4 regions of the Exiguobacterium sp. s5 genome follow, and region 1 is predicted to be linked to each of the others. Evidence: riboswitches for the same ligand, from Rfam matches in the RefSeq annotation. Region 1 holds a riboswitch; each other region holds the start of a gene.
The links. A riboswitch is a leader RNA that binds a small molecule or an ion and turns the genes downstream of it on or off. The one in region 1 is predicted to bind S-adenosylmethionine.
Positions count from the first base shown of each region.

Region 2: another riboswitch for S-adenosylmethionine. It lies ahead of KNP60_RS00910 (2,3-diketo-5-methylthiopentyl-1-phosphate enolase); the one in region 1 lies ahead of KNP60_RS03940 (methionine ABC transporter ATP-binding protein).
Region 3: another riboswitch for S-adenosylmethionine. It lies ahead of KNP60_RS10595 (Na+/H+ antiporter NhaC family protein); the one in region 1 lies ahead of KNP60_RS03940 (methionine ABC transporter ATP-binding protein).
Region 4: another riboswitch for S-adenosylmethionine. It lies ahead of KNP60_RS11460 (MetQ/NlpA family ABC transporter substrate-binding protein); the one in region 1 lies ahead of KNP60_RS03940 (methionine ABC transporter ATP-binding protein).

Region 1 is NZ_JACSLK010000001.1:752,172-756,380, reverse strand. It holds gene KNP60_RS03950 (MetQ/NlpA family ABC transporter substrate-binding protein) at 1-122, opposite strand, end outside; gene KNP60_RS03945 (methionine ABC transporter permease) at 153-815, opposite strand; gene KNP60_RS03940 (methionine ABC transporter ATP-binding protein) at 805-1,833, opposite strand; SAM riboswitch class I at 1,912-2,017, opposite strand; gene KNP60_RS03935 (thioredoxin family protein) at 2,471-2,728, opposite strand; gene KNP60_RS03930 (PTS sugar transporter subunit IIC) at 2,916-3,968, shown strand; gene gcvH (glycine cleavage system protein GcvH) at 4,012-4,209, opposite strand, start outside.
Region 2 is NZ_JACSLK010000001.1:152,574-156,782, reverse strand. It holds gene mtnA (S-methyl-5-thioribose-1-phosphate isomerase) at 1-43, opposite strand, end outside; gene mtnK (S-methyl-5-thioribose kinase) at 40-1,194, opposite strand; SAM riboswitch class I at 1,276-1,378, opposite strand; SAM riboswitch class I at 1,584-1,685, shown strand; gene KNP60_RS00910 (2,3-diketo-5-methylthiopentyl-1-phosphate enolase) at 1,755-2,912, shown strand; gene KNP60_RS00905 (2-hydroxy-3-keto-5-methylthiopentenyl-1-phosphate phosphatase) at 2,909-3,559, shown strand; gene KNP60_RS00900 (methylthioribulose 1-phosphate dehydratase) at 3,556-4,173, shown strand; gene KNP60_RS00895 (1,2-dihydroxy-3-keto-5-methylthiopentene dioxygenase) at 4,187-4,209, shown strand, end outside.
Region 3 is NZ_JACSLK010000004.1:296,513-300,721, forward strand. It holds gene trhO (oxygen-dependent tRNA uridine(34) hydroxylase TrhO) at 1-201, opposite strand, end outside; gene KNP60_RS10590 (TVP38/TMEM64 family protein) at 424-1,074, shown strand; gene KNP60_RS10595 (Na+/H+ antiporter NhaC family protein) at 1,096-2,397, opposite strand; SAM riboswitch class I at 2,450-2,545, opposite strand; gene KNP60_RS10600 (GGDEF domain-containing protein) at 2,642-4,209, opposite strand, start outside.
Region 4 is NZ_JACSLK010000005.1:112,101-116,309, forward strand. It holds gene KNP60_RS11450 (methionine ABC transporter permease) at 1-168, opposite strand, end outside; gene KNP60_RS11455 (methionine ABC transporter ATP-binding protein) at 140-1,174, opposite strand; gene KNP60_RS11460 (MetQ/NlpA family ABC transporter substrate-binding protein) at 1,184-2,005, opposite strand; SAM riboswitch class I at 2,078-2,182, opposite strand; gene KNP60_RS11465 (iron-containing alcohol dehydrogenase family protein) at 2,223-3,239, opposite strand; gene KNP60_RS11470 (aminotransferase class I/II-fold pyridoxal phosphate-dependent enzyme) at 3,236-4,209, opposite strand, start outside.

The DNA.
Region 1 (4,209 bases):
GACGCACCGACGACGAGCGTCTTGTCATCGCCCGAACCTGATTCTGAATCTCCGCCGCAAGCTGCGAGAATCGTGAGTGCTGAAGCTGCTGTCAATCCGAGTACTGTTTTCCATGATTTCATTATAAAACCCCTCCAAATTTTCTATTTAGATCAAGCGGAACGCTTGTCAATTACTGATACGAGTCGATCGCCGATGAACTGGATGACGAAGACGATAACCAAGATTAAGACGGTCGCGACGAACGTGACGTCACTCTGTGAGCGCTGGAACCCTTCGAGGAACGCCAAGTTCCCGAGTCCCCCGCCCCCAACGACCCCTGCCATCGCCGTATAACCGACGATCGCGACGATCGTGACCGTGATGCCTGACACGATGGCCGGCAATGCTTCTGGGAACAACACTTTATAGACGATCTGCCATTTTGTCGCACCCATCGATTCAGCCGCCTCGATGACGCCGCGGTCGACTTCACGCAGGGCGAGCTCGACCATCCGCGCATAGAACGGAGCCGCACCGATGATGAGCGCCGGCAACGCTGCCGTCGATCCGAGCATCGTCCCAACGACGAGTAACGTGAACGGGATGAGCAAGATGATCAAAATGATGAACGGGATCGACCGGAACACGTTGACGATTGCGCTGATAACCGTGTAAATCGGACGGTTTTTCATCATGAGCGGTTCGTTCGTGACGTATAAGAGCATCCCGAGGGCGAGACCGATGACGAAAGTCGCGGCTCCGGCGACGAGCGTCATATAGAGCGTCTCCCACGTCTGCTCGAGCATGACTTGCCAATCTACATTAGGAAACATCGCTTTCTACCTCCACTTCCACTGCCTGCGACCGGATTGAGGCGATGGCCCGCTCGACTTCAGCCGGCTCTCCGATCAATTGGATGAATAATGTCCCGAGGGCACCGACTTGTGACTGCGTCACGTTTCCGCCGATGATGTTGAAGCCGATATCATGTTGCTTCAACACTTCTGACAGAATTGGTTGCTCGGCCGTCTCGTTCAAGAATTTGAGCTTGACGATTTGACCGCTCGGATAACGCGCTTTCAAGTGCTCGAACGTGAGCGACATGTCTTCGACCGCGCCGATCTGTTTGACGAACTCTTTCGTGATCGGCTGTTCCGGATGTTGGAACACCTCGGCGACTTGTCCGGTCTCGACGACCTTCCCGGCCTCCATGACGGCGACGCGGTGGCAAATCTTTTGGATGACGTGCATCTCATGGGTGATGAGGACGATCGTCAATCCGAGCTTTTTATTGATGCTGACGAGCAGTTCGAGAATCGAATCGGTCGTCTTCGGGTCGAGTGCGCTCGTCGCTTCATCGCAGAGGAGCACTTCTGGATTCGTAGCGAGCGCACGGGCTATCCCGACTCGCTGCTTTTGACCGCCCGATAGTTGCGACGGATAGCTGTCTTCCCGTCCGCCTAAGCCGACGAGTTCGACAAGTTCTTGGACGCGGCGTTTGCGTTCGCTGGCCGGTACCCCGATGAGCTCGAGCGGGAAGCTGATGTTCTCAGCGACCGTGCGTGACCATAATAGGTTGAAGTGTTGGAACACCATCGAGACGTTTTTACGTACCCCGCGTAGTTCCTTCGGCGTGAGCTTCGTCAGCTCGCTGCCGGCGACCACGATTTCACCGCTAGACGGTGCCTCGAGTCGGTTGAGCAAGCGGATGAGCGTCGACTTCCCCGCCCCTGAATATCCGATTATTCCAAAAATTTCGCCGCTTTCGATGGTAAGCGACACATCATCGACCGCCTGGACCCGACCGTTTTTCGTATCGAACCATTTGGCCACATTGCGTAGTTGAATCAATCCATTTCCCTCCTGACAACAAAAAAAGTACGCACGTTTGAGCAAACGTGCGTACTTTATCGGTACGGACAACGATTGCTCTCATCTTCCAAGGTTTACACCTTGCTGGAATTAGCACCATTTCGGATTGCTCCGCGGTTGCTGGGCGTCATAGGGCCAGTCCCTCAGCCTCTCTTGATAAGAGTGGTTGCGTATTTGATTAGCCTTATCATAGCGACATATTATTTTCATGTCAAACTATTTTATGCAAAAAAATAAAAAAAGGTGCCATCCGAGGATGACACAGAACGTAGCACCTTGAGTCACTGAAGGACAACCCATAGATGAACCTCTTTTGCCCGATCAGAGCATTCATCCTTATATGGGGGATTTTTACCCGACCATCACTCGATCTTCGAACGGACCATGCAATTACGCGACCGGTGCCCCGACGCTTGATTTTTTTGGGGGACAATCGAAGGGAAGGTCCACCTGAAATCGCGTAAGCTCATGCAACGGTTGTTCGAAAACGTCTTGCTGACGGGAAAATCTCGTCCTATGTTGTGTTCAAGTAAGATGTTGTAATGAATATATCATTCGTGAACTTTCTGTGTCAACTGATTATTTAAAATTTTCAGATTATTCTAATCATCCTATCTCATTTGACGAAAGATAGGACGTGCTGGACGTTTTGAAACGCGTACAAACGATCGCGAACTTGGCCATTCTCCAGCTTCAATAGCGCCGGGACGCTCATGACCTGATACGCCTCGAGCTCGTTCGGGATAAAGTTGGCATCACGCTTTTCAATCTGGAGTTCGGGGTCGACGGCCTCGACGACCGAGAGCATCCGCTCGGCCACGGCGCATGTACCGCACATCGGGGCGTATATATATAAGAATCCGTCTGTCATCATTGTTCTCACCTCTCCTCTAAGTATATGAATCCGGACCGGTCGGTTCAAAAGTTGTGCTCAAATGGAAAATTCTGAACATTTCAACATTTTGTATTGACGCTCGCTAGAAAGAGGCATAGTATGGTCATTAACTTTATTGCTTTTGTACATAACAGCATACCAGTAGAAAAGGACAGGTGAATCCCCAATGACGGAAGAGAAGCTTACCGGAAAACAGTTTTTGATGAACGTCTTGAACGGCCTCAGTCTTGCCATCCTCATCGCCCTCATCCCGAGCGCCTTGCTCGGTGAATTAACGAAAGCCATCTTACCTTATGTTCCGTCCTTGCAGTTCATCTTAGATGCGACGACAATCGCGATGCGTCTCTTACCGGTCATCATCGGTGTCGCTGTCGCCATGCAGTTCGGACGCTCGGCACTCGAGGCCGGCACAATCGGCATCGCGACCCAGGTCGGGAGCGGCGCCATCCGCATCGAGGAAGGCGCGTTCCTCATGGCCGGAATCGGTGACGTCATCACGGCCGGTGTGACGGCCGCTCTCGCGACGTTCCTCGTCATGCAGTTGTCGCCACGCTTGAAGACATACACGGTACTCGTCTTACCGATGACGGTCATCGTCGTCGCCGGAGGGATCGGGGCGTTCCTGCTCACTTACATCTCACAAATCACGACATACGTCGGGACGATCATTATGACGATGACGGAACTGCAGCCCATCGTGATGGGCATGTTGATCGCCATGGCGTTCTCGCTCATCATCGTCTCGCCGATTTCGACGGTCGGCATCGCCACAGCGATCAGTCTGTCTGGTGTCGCGGCCGGGGCCGCCAACTTAGGGGTCGTCGCCGCCGGTTTCGGTCTCGCCATCGCCGGCTGGCAGATGAACGCGACGGGAACGTCGATCGCCCACTTCCTCGGGTCACCGAAGATTCAAATGGCGAACTTCGTCCGTCGTCCGATCATGATGTTGCCGGTACTCGCCAATGCGGCCATCCTCGGAGCGCTCGCAGGCATCCTTCGGATCGAAGGTACACCAATCAGTGCCGGTTTCGGTGTGTCTGGTCTCATCGGACCGATCAACGCCTTGCACCTCATGCCCGGCGGTTTCGCGCTTTGGAACGTCATGCTCGTCATCGTCTTGTTCGGACTCATCCCGATAACGCTCGGAATTATCTTCTACCGCCTGTTCAACCGGACGTCGCTCATCCAGCCTGATCATTACCGCCTCGATTTCGAATGAACAAAAAAAGCCCGGCTTCTCGTGAAGAGAAACCGGGTTTTGTTTAGCCTTGAATCATCGCTTCGTATTCTTCGGCTGACATGAGTTTGTCGACGTCTGACGCGTCGTTCAACTCGACTTCGATCATCCAAGCGCCTTCGAACGGTGCCTCGTTGACGAGTTCTGGTGAATCGGCGAGTGATTCGTTCACCGCTGTGATTTTTCCAGAGATTGGAGCGTACAATTCTGAAACGGTTTTGAC
Region 2 (4,209 bases), 600 kb from region 1:
GTTCGTTCGTCTGCGGATGGAAACGGATGTTTTGGACCGTCATACGCGCACCCCCGACAAAAGCGTCACCAAGTCGTCAATCGATTCGACGCTGTGGCGTTCTTTAATGAGCGCCGTCCCGAGAGCGAGCGCGTCACGTTTTCGTTCGAGCCGCGTCGCTTCCGGCAACGTCTCGAGATCGGCGACACCGGCCAGTCCGACGGCACGGCGAATGAGCTCGCAACCGGCGTAGCCGATCGTGTCGCTGAAAATCGTCCGCAACAACTCGTCGACAAAACCAATCGTGTTGAACGGCTCGACGGCGCGCTCAAAGTTGGCCCGAAACGTCTTCTCAAACGTCTCCCACACCGTCAAGACGTCCGTGAAACGCTCGAAGCGCTTGAGTGGGTCATGGAACGTCGACAGCGTCAAATGGGCGATGATTTGGCCGAGGTCGAAACCGAACGGTCCGTAAAACGCGAACTCTGGATCGATGATTTTCGTCTCTTGTTGAGTCGCGAAGATGCTGCCCGTATGTAAGTCTCCATGCAGGAGTGCCTCATGTTTCGTGACAAAGCCGACTTTCAGTTTCGTCACCTCGACTTTGAGCGCTTGGTCTTGCCAAAGGCGTTCGACATCTTCTCGCAGCGCCGTCTCGATGTTGTTCGACTCCGCGTCTTTGAACGGGTCGGTGAAGATGAGTTTCTCGGTGATGTCACACAGTTCCGGGTTGTAATAGTCACGTTCAATCCGCTTCTTCGCGATCGGTCCGGCCGCATAATCCGACGTCGCGAACAGCGTCTCGCCTAAAAATTCCCCAACATGGCGGGCGAGTTCCGGATAGCTCTCCCCGTTCAAATAACCGGTGCGGACAATCTCATAATCAGACAGATCTTCTATAATCGTGTAGGCGAGTGTCCGATCGCTGCCGAGGACGGCCGGGACGAACCGCGGCGCGACCGTCGCAAACTCACGGAGTGCCAACTGTTCAATCCACGCCCGTTCGAGCGTGAGCGGCCAACTTTCGCCGACGACTTTCGCGTATGGGAGCGCCTGTTTGACGATGAGACTCGTTTCGCCTTGTCGGATGCGGAAAACGAGGTTCAAATTGCCGTCCCCGATCTCCTCGCAATGCGTGATGCCTCCGTCTTCGATTAACCCCAACGTTTTCACATGTTCGACGACGGTCTGTTCTGTAAATGGTTGATATGACATAATGTTTTCCCCTTCCTGTACGTTGCCCACAAAAAAAGCCCCTTTCTCCGCGAGAAAGAGGCACAGCCAAACTGGTTGTTCCTCTCATCTGTCAGACATTCGTCTGGTGGATGTAGCACCGTGCCTAGTGGTCGGTTGCTGCGGCGTCATCGGGCCAATTCCCTCTGCCAACTCGCGATAAGAGTGGTTTATTCGATTCGGTGAACTTATGTGCTGAATATTACGGACTCGACGTCACAATTGTCAACGTCATTTTCTCGGTGCACCTTCGTCTTTTTTTGTGCATATATGGAAACAACTTTCCAAAATATTTTTTTTGGAAAAAAAGGAATTGACGATGTGACGATTCTGTGCAAAAATTCAATTAAATTTCACAACTTCAAATCACATTCTTATCAAGAGCAGACGGAGGGACAAGCCCGATGATGTCGCAGCAACCGACCAGAAATGGCACGGTGCTAATTCTTGCAGCGTAAGCTGAGAGATAAGAGTTCATTTTTTTATGATGACCTCTTGCCTCGGCATGGGGTCATTTTTGTTTGCCTGGAAGGAGGAACCATATGAGTATCACTGCCACATATGAAATCAAACGGACGGACGCGGTCGCGACCGTCGCCAACAAGATCGCCCTCGAGCTGACCGTCGGCACATGGACGGACTTGCCTCACTTAGAGCAAGAGCAGTTACAGGCGTTCCGAGGTGAGGTCGTATCAACCACACATACGGACACGACGAGCCGCTTCACGATCCGCTATCCGTTACATAATGTCAGCCCTGACTTTTCATCCATCTTGACGACGACGTTCGGGAAACTGTCCCTCGATGATTCGGTCCGATTAATCGATTTGACGTTGCCGGAGACGCTCGCCTCTGATTTCAAAGGCGCCAAGTTCGGTGTCGACGGGATTCGTGAGTTGCTCGGCGTTCAGGATCGCCCGCTCGTCATGAGCATCTTCAAAGGCGTCATCGGCCGTGACCTCGCGTTTCTCGAGCAGCAACTCCGCGATCAGTTCGCCGGTGGCATCGATATCGTCAAAGACGACGAGATTTTATACGACAACCCGCTCACCCCGTCGCTCGAACGGGCCCGGATCGGAGCGGACGTCATTCAAGCCCACTTCGAGGCGACCGGGAAACGTGTCCTGTACGCCATCACGCTGAGCGGCCCCGTGTTCGGTCTGCGTGACCAGGCGCTCCGTCTCATCGAGGCCGGTGCGACGGCGCTCCTGTTCAACGTCTATACGTACGGGCTCGACGCACTGCGCGAACTCGCGAACGATCCGGATATCCACGTCCCGATCTTGGCACATCCGGCCTTTGCCGGCGCCTTGACCGGATCAATCAGTCATTCGCTTTTGCTCGGTAAACTCCCTCGCCTCGCCGGGGCCGATTTGACGCTCTTCCCGTCACCGTACGGCTCACTTGCGACACCGCGCGACGAGGCGTTCGTGATTCGTGACCAGAGTGCCGAACCACATTGGTCGAAGCCGATTTTGCCGGTCCCGTCCGCGGGGATTCATCCGGGACTCGTCGCCGATATCATTCGGGACTTCGGGACGGATGTCGTCATCAACGCCGGCGGTGGCATTCACGGTCATCCGGACGGTGCAGCCGCCGGGGCTCGTGCGTTCCGACAAGCCATCGCTCACGTACTCGGTCAAACCGAAGGGCAGACGGACGAGCTCGATACCGCGTTGAAGGCGTGGGCGTCACGATGACGGCCCATATCCTCTGCGACTTTGACGGGACGATTACGGCGGAAGACAATATCATCGCGTTGATGAAGGCGTTCGCCCCGCCGGCTTGGGTCGAGTTGAAAGACGCGGTCCTCGAGCAACGGATTTCCATCCGATCCGGGGTCGGTCAAATGTTTCGACTGTTGCCGAGCGAAGCCGCCCCGGCTTACCGTGATTATTTGTTGGAGCGCATCACGCTCCGCCAAGGGTTCCCGGCATTTTTAGAAGAAGTTCGGGTCCATGGCTGGAAGTTTGACGTCGTCAGCGGCGGGATGGACTTCTTCGTGCAACCGGTCTTGGACGGGCATGTCGCCCCCGAGCATATCTTCTGCAACGTCGCCGACTTCTCCGCTGAGACGGTCACCGTCGCTTGGCCGCACGCTTGCGATGAACAATGTACGAACGATTGCGGCTGTTGCAAGCCGACGCTCGCTCGCCGCCTTGTCAATCCCGCCGATCGCTTGATTGTCATCGGCGACTCGGTGACCGACTTCGAGGTCGCGAAGCGTGCCGACTTCGTCTACGCCCGAGGTCAACTCATCACGCTCTGCGAAGACGCAGGCATCCGTTACGCCCCGTTCGAGACGTTTGACGACATCACCCATCACTTGAAGGAGGTTGCCGTATGAGCCTTGCCGCACGTTGGCTCGAACTGGCCGACATTAAAGACGAACTCGCCGCCCGCGACTGGTTCCCCGGAACGAGTGGGAATTTGGCGATTCGCGTTTCCGATGACCCGCTCGAATTTCTCGTCACGGCGAGCGGACGCGATAAACGAAAACGAACACCGGACGACTTTGTTCACGTCGATGCGGCCGGACGCTTGATTGGCAAACAGAACGGTCGTCCATCCGCCGAGACGCTGCTTCACGTCGAAGTGTTCAATCGGACGGACGCGACGTGTTCGCTCCACGTCCATACGGTCGACAATAATGTCATCTCCGAGCTCCATGCCGCCACCGGCGAAGTCATCTTCACCGGCCAAGAAATCATCAAGGCGCTCGGCTTCTGGGACGAGGATGCGGTCGTCCGCGTACCGATTATCGAGAACCATGCGGACATCCCGACGCTCGCAGCCGCCTTCGCCTCTCATATCCGGGCAAACGCCGGCGCCGTCCTCATCCGCAATCACGGCATCACCGTCTGGGGCGAGACCCCGGCCGCGGCCAAACGTTATTTAGAGGCTTACGAGTTCTTGTTCAGCTATACGTTAAAACTACGCGCCCTAGGCGTCCATTCATAAGGAGGAACCAACCATGGCAACTGTCTATTTCCAACA
Region 3 (4,209 bases), on a different contig from region 1:
CGCTTTCAAGTCGTTCATGTATTGCTCGGTCTGTTCCCAAGTCCCAGAGCACGTTCCGTTGATTCCTTCGGAAGAAATCAAGATCCGTCCTTTGATGCCAAGGTCCTTACAATACTTGAGGTGCTCTTGTGTGAGCGTTTCTGGGTCTTCGATGTTGACGTACTTATAGTACAGCAAGACCCGCATTGGTTTTGTTTCCATGTTATTACTCCCCTGTGTTCAGTTTTTTGCAGGAAAACGAACGTTGGGTTGTGTCGTTCGACGAGCGGACTTGCCTGCAACCACAAGTCCATATTATATGATAGATATCACAGCGAAATTTCGCAAATACTTTTTATTTTTTTTACTGGCGTGCAGGGGGATGCGTCTTCCTGAGCGAAATCGGGTAAAAGGTATTAATGAAAGTCGAAGGTGGAAACTGATATGCTCACATCACTCCAACAATGGATTATCCAACTGATTGAATGGCTGCAAGAGCTTCCGGGAGGCCCATGGGCAGGACTAGGGGCGCCGTTCCTTGAGGCGATCTTTCCATTTCTTCCGCTCGTCCTCATCATTTCGGCGAACGCGGCCACGTATGGGTTCTTGCTCGGGACGTTATTGTCTTGGGTCGGTAGTTTACTAGGGACGATTCTTGTCTTTACAGCCGTCCGTTACGTATTCCGTAAACCGATGACACGGTGGCTCGAAAAACATAAACAAGGGGTATATTGGCTGGAACGCATCAACCATATGAGCCCGATCTCGCTTGGGTTTTTATATTCGCTCCCGTTCATCCCGGTCAGTTTGATCACATACTTACTTGCCCTCATTCAAATGCCGCTTCGGACATTCATCATGGCGGCGGGGTTCGGGAAACTGCTTGTCGTCTTGATTTTTTCGGTCATTGGTGACCAGTGGGAAGAGTTTATTCAAAGTCCGTTCCGCTTATCGATGCTTGGACTGTTACTGTTTGTTCTTTGGGCGATCAGCCGTGGCCTCGAGGAATTGCTCAAGCGGCGCGCCTTCAAAAAACGCAACGAACAACTTCAACGTGAACGTGAAACGAAACGTCAAACGACCCTTCGAAGCTAGTGCTTCAAAGGGTCGTTTTGGTCAGGCGCGCTTTTTGAAACGCGGGAAGTTAAAGACGATGGCCAGCCCTCCGCAAATGAAGAGCAGGAATGGATAGAACATATACGGGACGAGCGCTGGTGACGCCGTATTCGTCAATTCGGCGGCGATGAGCAGCTGTGCCCCATAAGGCAACAGGCCTTGGACGCCACACGAGAAGATGTCGAGCACACTCGCTGATTTCTTTCGCTCGATGTCATACGTGTCGGCGATATTGGCGGCGAGCGGACCGGCCACGAGAATCGAGATCGTGTTGTTCGCCGTCGCAACGTTCGTCGCGCTGACGAGCCCGGCGATGCTCCATTCGGCACCGGCACGTTTTTGAATCCGCGACGTGAGCGCGTCACGCAAGTAAGTGAGCCCGCCGTTATGCGAGATGAGTCCGACGAGTCCGCCCATGAGGAGCGTCAAGAGCGAAATCTCGGCCATACCCATCATCCCGTCTGCCATAGCCGTGACGTATGAAGTGACAGCCAAACTCCCATCGATCAAACCGATGATGCCGGTCAAGGCAATCCCGCCAAGCAAAACGAGAATGACGTTCAACCCGGTCAAGGCGAGAGCGATGACGGCGAGGTATGGAATGAGTTTATACCATTCGAACGCGGCTGCATCGACAGTCGATTCTCCACTCGATAACACCGATAAGAGGACGATTGTGATAAGGGCGGCCGGGAGGACAATCCAAAAGTTGGTTCGGAATTTGTCACGCATATTGGTACGCTGGGTCCGGACGGCAGCGATTGTCGTGTCCGAGATGAACGACAAGTTGTCCCCGAACATGGCACCACCGACGACGGCAGCCGCCGCGATGGCGATATTGACGCCACTTTCTTCGTGGATACCGAGCGCGATCGGGGCGAGGGCGGCAATCGTGCCCGTCGACGTTCCCATCGCCATCGAGATGAAAGCCGCGATGACGAATAAACCGCTCAGTAGAAGCGAGGACGGTAAAAATGTCAGCGCCGCATTGACGGTCGCGTCGATTGCGCCGATTGCTTCGGCGACACTCGAGAACGCTCCGGCGAGCAAGAAGATGAAGACCATGATCAAAATGCCGGGGTTCCCCGCACCTTGGGCGACACGCTCGACCGTCTGAGTGACGCTGCCTTTCGTCATCATCGCCGCGACGATGACCGCGATCAACGCCGCGATCAGGACCGGGAATTTATAAAAGTCGTTATAGTAGATGCCTGCCCCGATAAAGAAGACGAGGAAGACGAGCAAAGGCAATAGTGCCCATTTGTTAGCTGTCGGTTGTTCCAATCGATTCACCTCATTCATAAAATAAAAAGAGAGCCTTCTGAAAAAAGGCTCTCTCTACAAGAAAACACTTTTTTCATCTTTCGAGCAGACTGCTCGCTGGATTTGGCACAGGTTACCCGCTGCCGAGACGTCACTGGGCCAGTCCCTCAGTCTCTCTTGATAAAAAAGTTGTGATATTTAATTATAAGACACGTTCCCTAACGTACCTGTTTCAAATCCGCTTGTCAATAGCAAACCCCCACGCGGTGAACGTGGGGGTGAGTCAGGTCGTTAAGAAATTGTAATGGGCGACGCGGTTGCGTCCGGCGTACTTCCCGCCGACGTAGAGGGCCCGGTCAGCGTTACGGATCGTATCGTCGAGGCGTTTGTCACCGAACGCCTGAATCGTGTCGACACCGATCGAAGCGGTGACGGGGATATCGATTCCGTCGACGTGGAACGGTTTGTTCTCGATTTGTTGCCGGATCCGTTCGGCGATCTCGATTGCCTGTTCGACATCGCAACGATTCAATAGCAAGATGAACTCTTCACCGCCGTAACGGGCGGCAAAATCTTCGGTGCGGAGTGCCTGGCGAATCCGCCGTCCAAACTCTTGGAGCACACTGTCCCCGACTTGATGTCCGTGCAAATCGTTGATTTTTTTGAAAAAGTCGATGTCGAGCATCGCGACCGAAATCGGATACATCGAACCGTCCGAGATTTGTTGAATCCCGTATTCGTAAAACGCGCGTGCATTCGCGAGCAGCGTCAAGCTGTCGGTCCGACTTTCCGTGTAAAGACGGTCGCGCTCATGGCAACGGCTGATCGTCCGGTTGAACGACTTGAGAAGTTTGACGATTTCACGTTGGATGGTCGAGGGATACCCATAGACGTGTTCACCCGTCATGACGAGCCACGTGCGAATCCCTTCGATCTCCTCGGACCGAACCGAGATGAAACTATGATAGTCGTCGTCAAATTCGTTCGACAGTGGTGCGTCCCATTCGAAGCGCATCTCATATTCGACCGAGGCTTCGTTCGGATAAGCGTGATCGAGCAAATCGAACACGATGTGACGGTCAATCGGCTGACGCGTCTTCAAATCAAAGTACAGGGTACGGTCGAACAGTTTAAACTCGACGAACCCTTCGTCATAGTGATTGAGCCGCTCACATTGACTGAGAAACACTTCGATGGCTTGCGCCTCGCTCTGCGATAACGACACGGCTTCTTTTGCCTCATCATACTGTTCAATCAACGATTTAAAGGCGTCTTGCCGGCCTTTTTGGATGATGAGCCGCTTGATGAAGAACGTCAACGCGGCAGCGATGCTGCTGACGACGAGTAAATTCGTCTCCCGGAACAACGAGGCCGCCAAAATGAAGACGAGACTGACGATATACGTATAAAACGCGATGCTCAGAAAATCGCGGACCGGGATGTCGACGCGGAACCACCAACCGACTTGATACTTTTGCACGACCGTGTTCAAGATGATGGCCAGAATCAAACCGGCGAGCGGCAGGAACGAGTCTTGAGAATAGAAGCCGAGACCGGTCACACCACCAAGTGCCAAGTAAACACCGGCTGGGATGGCAATCTCCAAGAAAGACGTGATGGCGTTCCAAGGATACGTGAAGCGGAAGCGTCGAAGCGCGACGCGCGGTTTCAAGTTGACGAACTGGAAGACGAGGAGACCAATCTGATTGACGAAAAGCGCCGTCTCGAAATCAAAAAACAAGAAAATGATGAGGACGATACTTTCCGAAAACGTGAAGTAGACGCCTTTCCGTTCGATGGAGTCCATTTGAAAAATGATGACAAGGAGCGCGATCAAGATGAACGGCAACG
Region 4 (4,209 bases), on a different contig from region 1:
GTAGAAATAACGGTTGGCGAGCCGGCCGTTCGGTCGCGTCAAGACGAGAAGCGTCCCGAGCGGCAGTCCGATCAACGTCGAGATGACGAGCGCGATGCCGGTCATCGTGAGCGTCTGGATCGTCCCCGTCCAAATCAAGTCACCCCAATTTTCCCAAAACTGAAGCATGGTTCGTCACCTCCTTCACTTTCACACCGCTCGCCTCTAAGAAGCGGACGGCTTGATCGGTCTGGGCCTTATCGCCGTCCAAATGGACGAGCAGATTGCCGACGAGACCGCCTTTTAGCTTTTTTATGCCGCCCCCGATGATATTCGGGAGCAAGCCGAACCGTTTCGTCAACTGGGCGAGCACAGCCTGTTCACTCTGATGACCGATGAACGACAAGTTGACGAGCATCCCGTGCGTGCTCAACTCATCAACGACCTCTTTCGGGACATCGAGGTTCGTCTTCAAGAACTTGCGTGTCGTCGCATGCTGCGGGTCCGAGAACACGTCGAGCACGTCCCCTTCCTCGATGATCCGGCCGGCCTCGATGACCGCGACCCGGTCACAGATGCGCTCGATGACTTCCATCTCGTGCGTGATCAAAAAGATCGTCAGTCCGAGCTCGCGGTTGATGTCGAGCAAGAGGTCGAGGATCGACTCGGTCGTCTCCGGGTCGAGCGCGCTCGTCGCTTCGTCGCTGAGCAGGATATCCGGCTCGTGCGCGAGGGCCCGGGCGATGGCGACACGTTGCTTCTGTCCGCCCGAGAGTTGCTCGGGATAGTGTTTCCGATGGTCCGTCAAGCCGACGATGTCGAGGTATTTGTCGACGCGAGCACGGATCGTTGCCTTGTCGAGACCTTCAAGCCGGAGCGGGATGGCGACGTTCTCTTCGACAGTCGCCGTCTTGAGCAGGTTGTAGTGTTGGAAGATCATTCCGATTCGATGGCGGAGTTTTGAGAGCCCACGTTTGTCGAGCTTCGTGATGTCCTGTCCTTCGATCTCGACCTGGCCCGACGTCGGGCGTTCGAGCAGATTGATCATGCGGATGAGCGTGCTCTTGCCGGCCCCGCTTCGGCCGATGATACCGAAGATTTCGCCTTTCTCGATCGTGAGCGAGACGTCGTCGAGTGCGGTGACGGCACCTTTGTTCACCGTGAACGTCTTCGTGATTCCTTTAAGTGCGATCATAGGACCTCCTTAAAACGCCGGGACGATTGAGCCGTTGAACGTCTCTTCGATGAACGTCCGGACCTCGTCCGAGTGATAGTATGATTTGAGTGTCGCGACGACTTCGTCATCCTTGTTATCGGTGCGGACGACGACGTAGTTCGGATACGGGTTGTCGACCGTGTCTTCGTGGAACAAGGCGTCCTCGTTGATCGACAGGCCGGCACCCATCGCGAAGTTCGTGTTGATGGCCGCGAGTGCGACTTCCGGGAGCTGGGTCGGGAGCTGAGACGCCTCGAGCTCGATGAATTCGAGGTTGAGCGGGTTTTCAGCGATGTCGCGTTTCGTCGCCTTGTCCGTCAAGCCTTCCTTCAGCGTAATGAGGCCCGCTGTCTCATACAGACGGAGTGCGCGCAGTTCGTTCGCCGGGTCGTTCGGGACGGCGACCTTGTCGCCTTCTTTCAAGTCCTCAATGTCGGTCAACTTTTCCGAGTAAAGACCCATCGGGAACGCGACGGTCTTGAACACATCGTCGATCTTATAGCCTTTGTCGGACTTTTGCAGTTCTAGGAATGAGAGCGTCTGATAACTGTTCACGTCGAGGCTACCCTCGGCGAGCGCCGTGTTCGGCGTATTATAGTCATTGAACACTTTGATATCGAGTTCGAGGCCGTCTTCGGCCGCGAGTTCTTTCACTTTCTCGGCGATCTGTTGGTGCGGCCCGCCCGTGACGCCGATCGTGAGCGACTCCGTGCTGAGCGCCTCGCTCGCGTCCGATTGTCCGCATGCCGAGAGCGCGATGGCGGCGAGTAATGATGTTCCTGCAAGTACTGTTTTCTGTTTGATGTTCATTTGTTTTCCTCCTCCAAAATGAAAGCCCGCTACTCATTCAGAGTGGCGGGCACGACAAGTCAAAGTCGGACACGCTCATCTCCCAGACGATATCGTCTGTTGGAATTAGCACCATGATCATTACGATCTGGTTGCCGGGTTTCACAGGGCCAGTCCCTCCACCACTCTTGATAAGCAATCGGTCTATTAAGTTGTTATCATCTTACTTTTAATTCTTTTAATTGTAAATAGAAAATTGTAAATTTTCAAAAATTATTTTCAAAAAGTCTTTATCGAGTGGTTCCGGCAACTGTTGCAGTTCGGTTTCCGTCATGACGGAGTCGACCAGTACCGGGATGTCGCCCGACCCGACCCCGAGCGCCTCGAGCGTCGTCGGTGCACCGAACCGTTTCAACCAGGCCTCCAAATACGGAGCATCGGCCGAGCGACGCAACCGCTCCTGGACGATTAGGCCGAAGCCGACCTTGTCTCCATGCAAGAAAGAGTGGGTCGACTCGAAGCGGCTGAGTGCATTATGGACCGCATGGCCCACGGCGACGCGTGTCCCGGCGTCACCAAATCCTCCGACGGCACCTCCAATGGCGAGCACGTGATCGACCGCGAAGCGGACGTCGTCACTATACGACTCAAAAGCGTGCTCGCTCAATTCAAGTTCGACGAGACGCCCGCACTGCTCGGCCAAGACGAGTCCGGTGTTGACGCCGGCGTCAGCTGAGCTGTCACCACTCAAATAACGGGCCTCGTAAAACTTCGCGACCGTGTCGATGACACCGGCCCGAAAGTATTCATATGGTGAGCGCGAGATGACCCGTGAGTCAACGATGACCCGTTCGATGACGACGCGGAACATGTCGTAGCGGTCGTAGCTCCCGTCCTCCTGATAGACGACGCTGAGCGGTGTGAACGCCGCACAGTTCGAGGCGAGCGTTGGGACGACGATGAGCGGGACGTTCCGTTGATAGGCGACGAGTTTGGCCGTATCGACGAGCTTGCCGCCTCCGACGGCGATTAACACGTCGGCGTCCAACGGTTTGAGCCGTTTGACTTCCGAGTCCGTGCACTCCCCGCTGAACCTTGTTGCCGGATAGTCCGCGATGGCCGGAAAGATGGCTCGGACGACGTCATACCCGTTCTGACCGTGCAGGACGTGGGCACGTCGGCCGTCGACTAAGTCATCAAGACGGTCGAGCGCGTCATCGGCGTGGTCATATTCAAGGACGGCCTGACGAATCATGCGCGCACCTCCTCATAGGCGGCAAACAACCGCTCGATTCGTTCGACGGCCTCGTCAATCTTCGGTTCCGGTGAGACGAGACCGAAGCGGACGTATCCGTTCCCTTCCGAACCGAAGAAATAGCCCGGGGTGACGGCGACACCGGCTTCATGCAGCAGTTTCCGCGAGAACGACTTGGCATCACCCTCAGGCACTTTCGCCCAGACGAAGAACGAGCCTTCCGGCGGTTCGACGGCCCAGCCGGCCCGGTTCAACCCGTCGATCAGGCGATCACGCCGTGCCTCGTACAGTCGTGCCAAGTCATCGCGAATGGTACGGGGCGCCTCGAGCGCAGCGACAGCCGCCGCCTGGATGGCCGAGAACACGCTGACGTGGACGTGGTCCTGATACGTGTTGATCGCCTCGATGATGTCCGCGTTCCCGACGGCGAAGGCGACGCGCCAACCGGACATGTTGAACGCTTTCGACATCGTATATACCTCGATGCCGACTTCTTTCGCCCCTTCCGCCTGCAGAAAGCTAGGCGGGACATGGCCATCGAATCCGATGCTGCCGTATGCGAAATCGTGGACGACCATCAAGTCCCGCTCCCGGGCGAAACGGACGGTATCGTCAAAGAAAGCGGGTGAGGCGACGGCTCCCGTCGGATTGCTCGGGTAGTTCAAATACATGAGTCTTGCATCTTGCGTATCGAGCGTCTCATAGTCCGGCAAGAAGCCGTTCTCTTCCCGGAGGACGAGGTCACGGACGACGGCACCGGCGAGTCGTGCCCCCGAGATGTAATCAGGATAGCCGGGATTCGGTAGCAAAATCCCGTCGCCAGGTTCGAGCACACATTGCGGCAACGTGATGAGACCAGATTTTGAGCCGATGAGAATCGCTACTTCTGTCTCGGGATCAAGTTCGACTCCATACTCATTCAAATAGAACGTCGCCACTGCTTGCTTCAGGCGGGCCTGACCGCGGAACG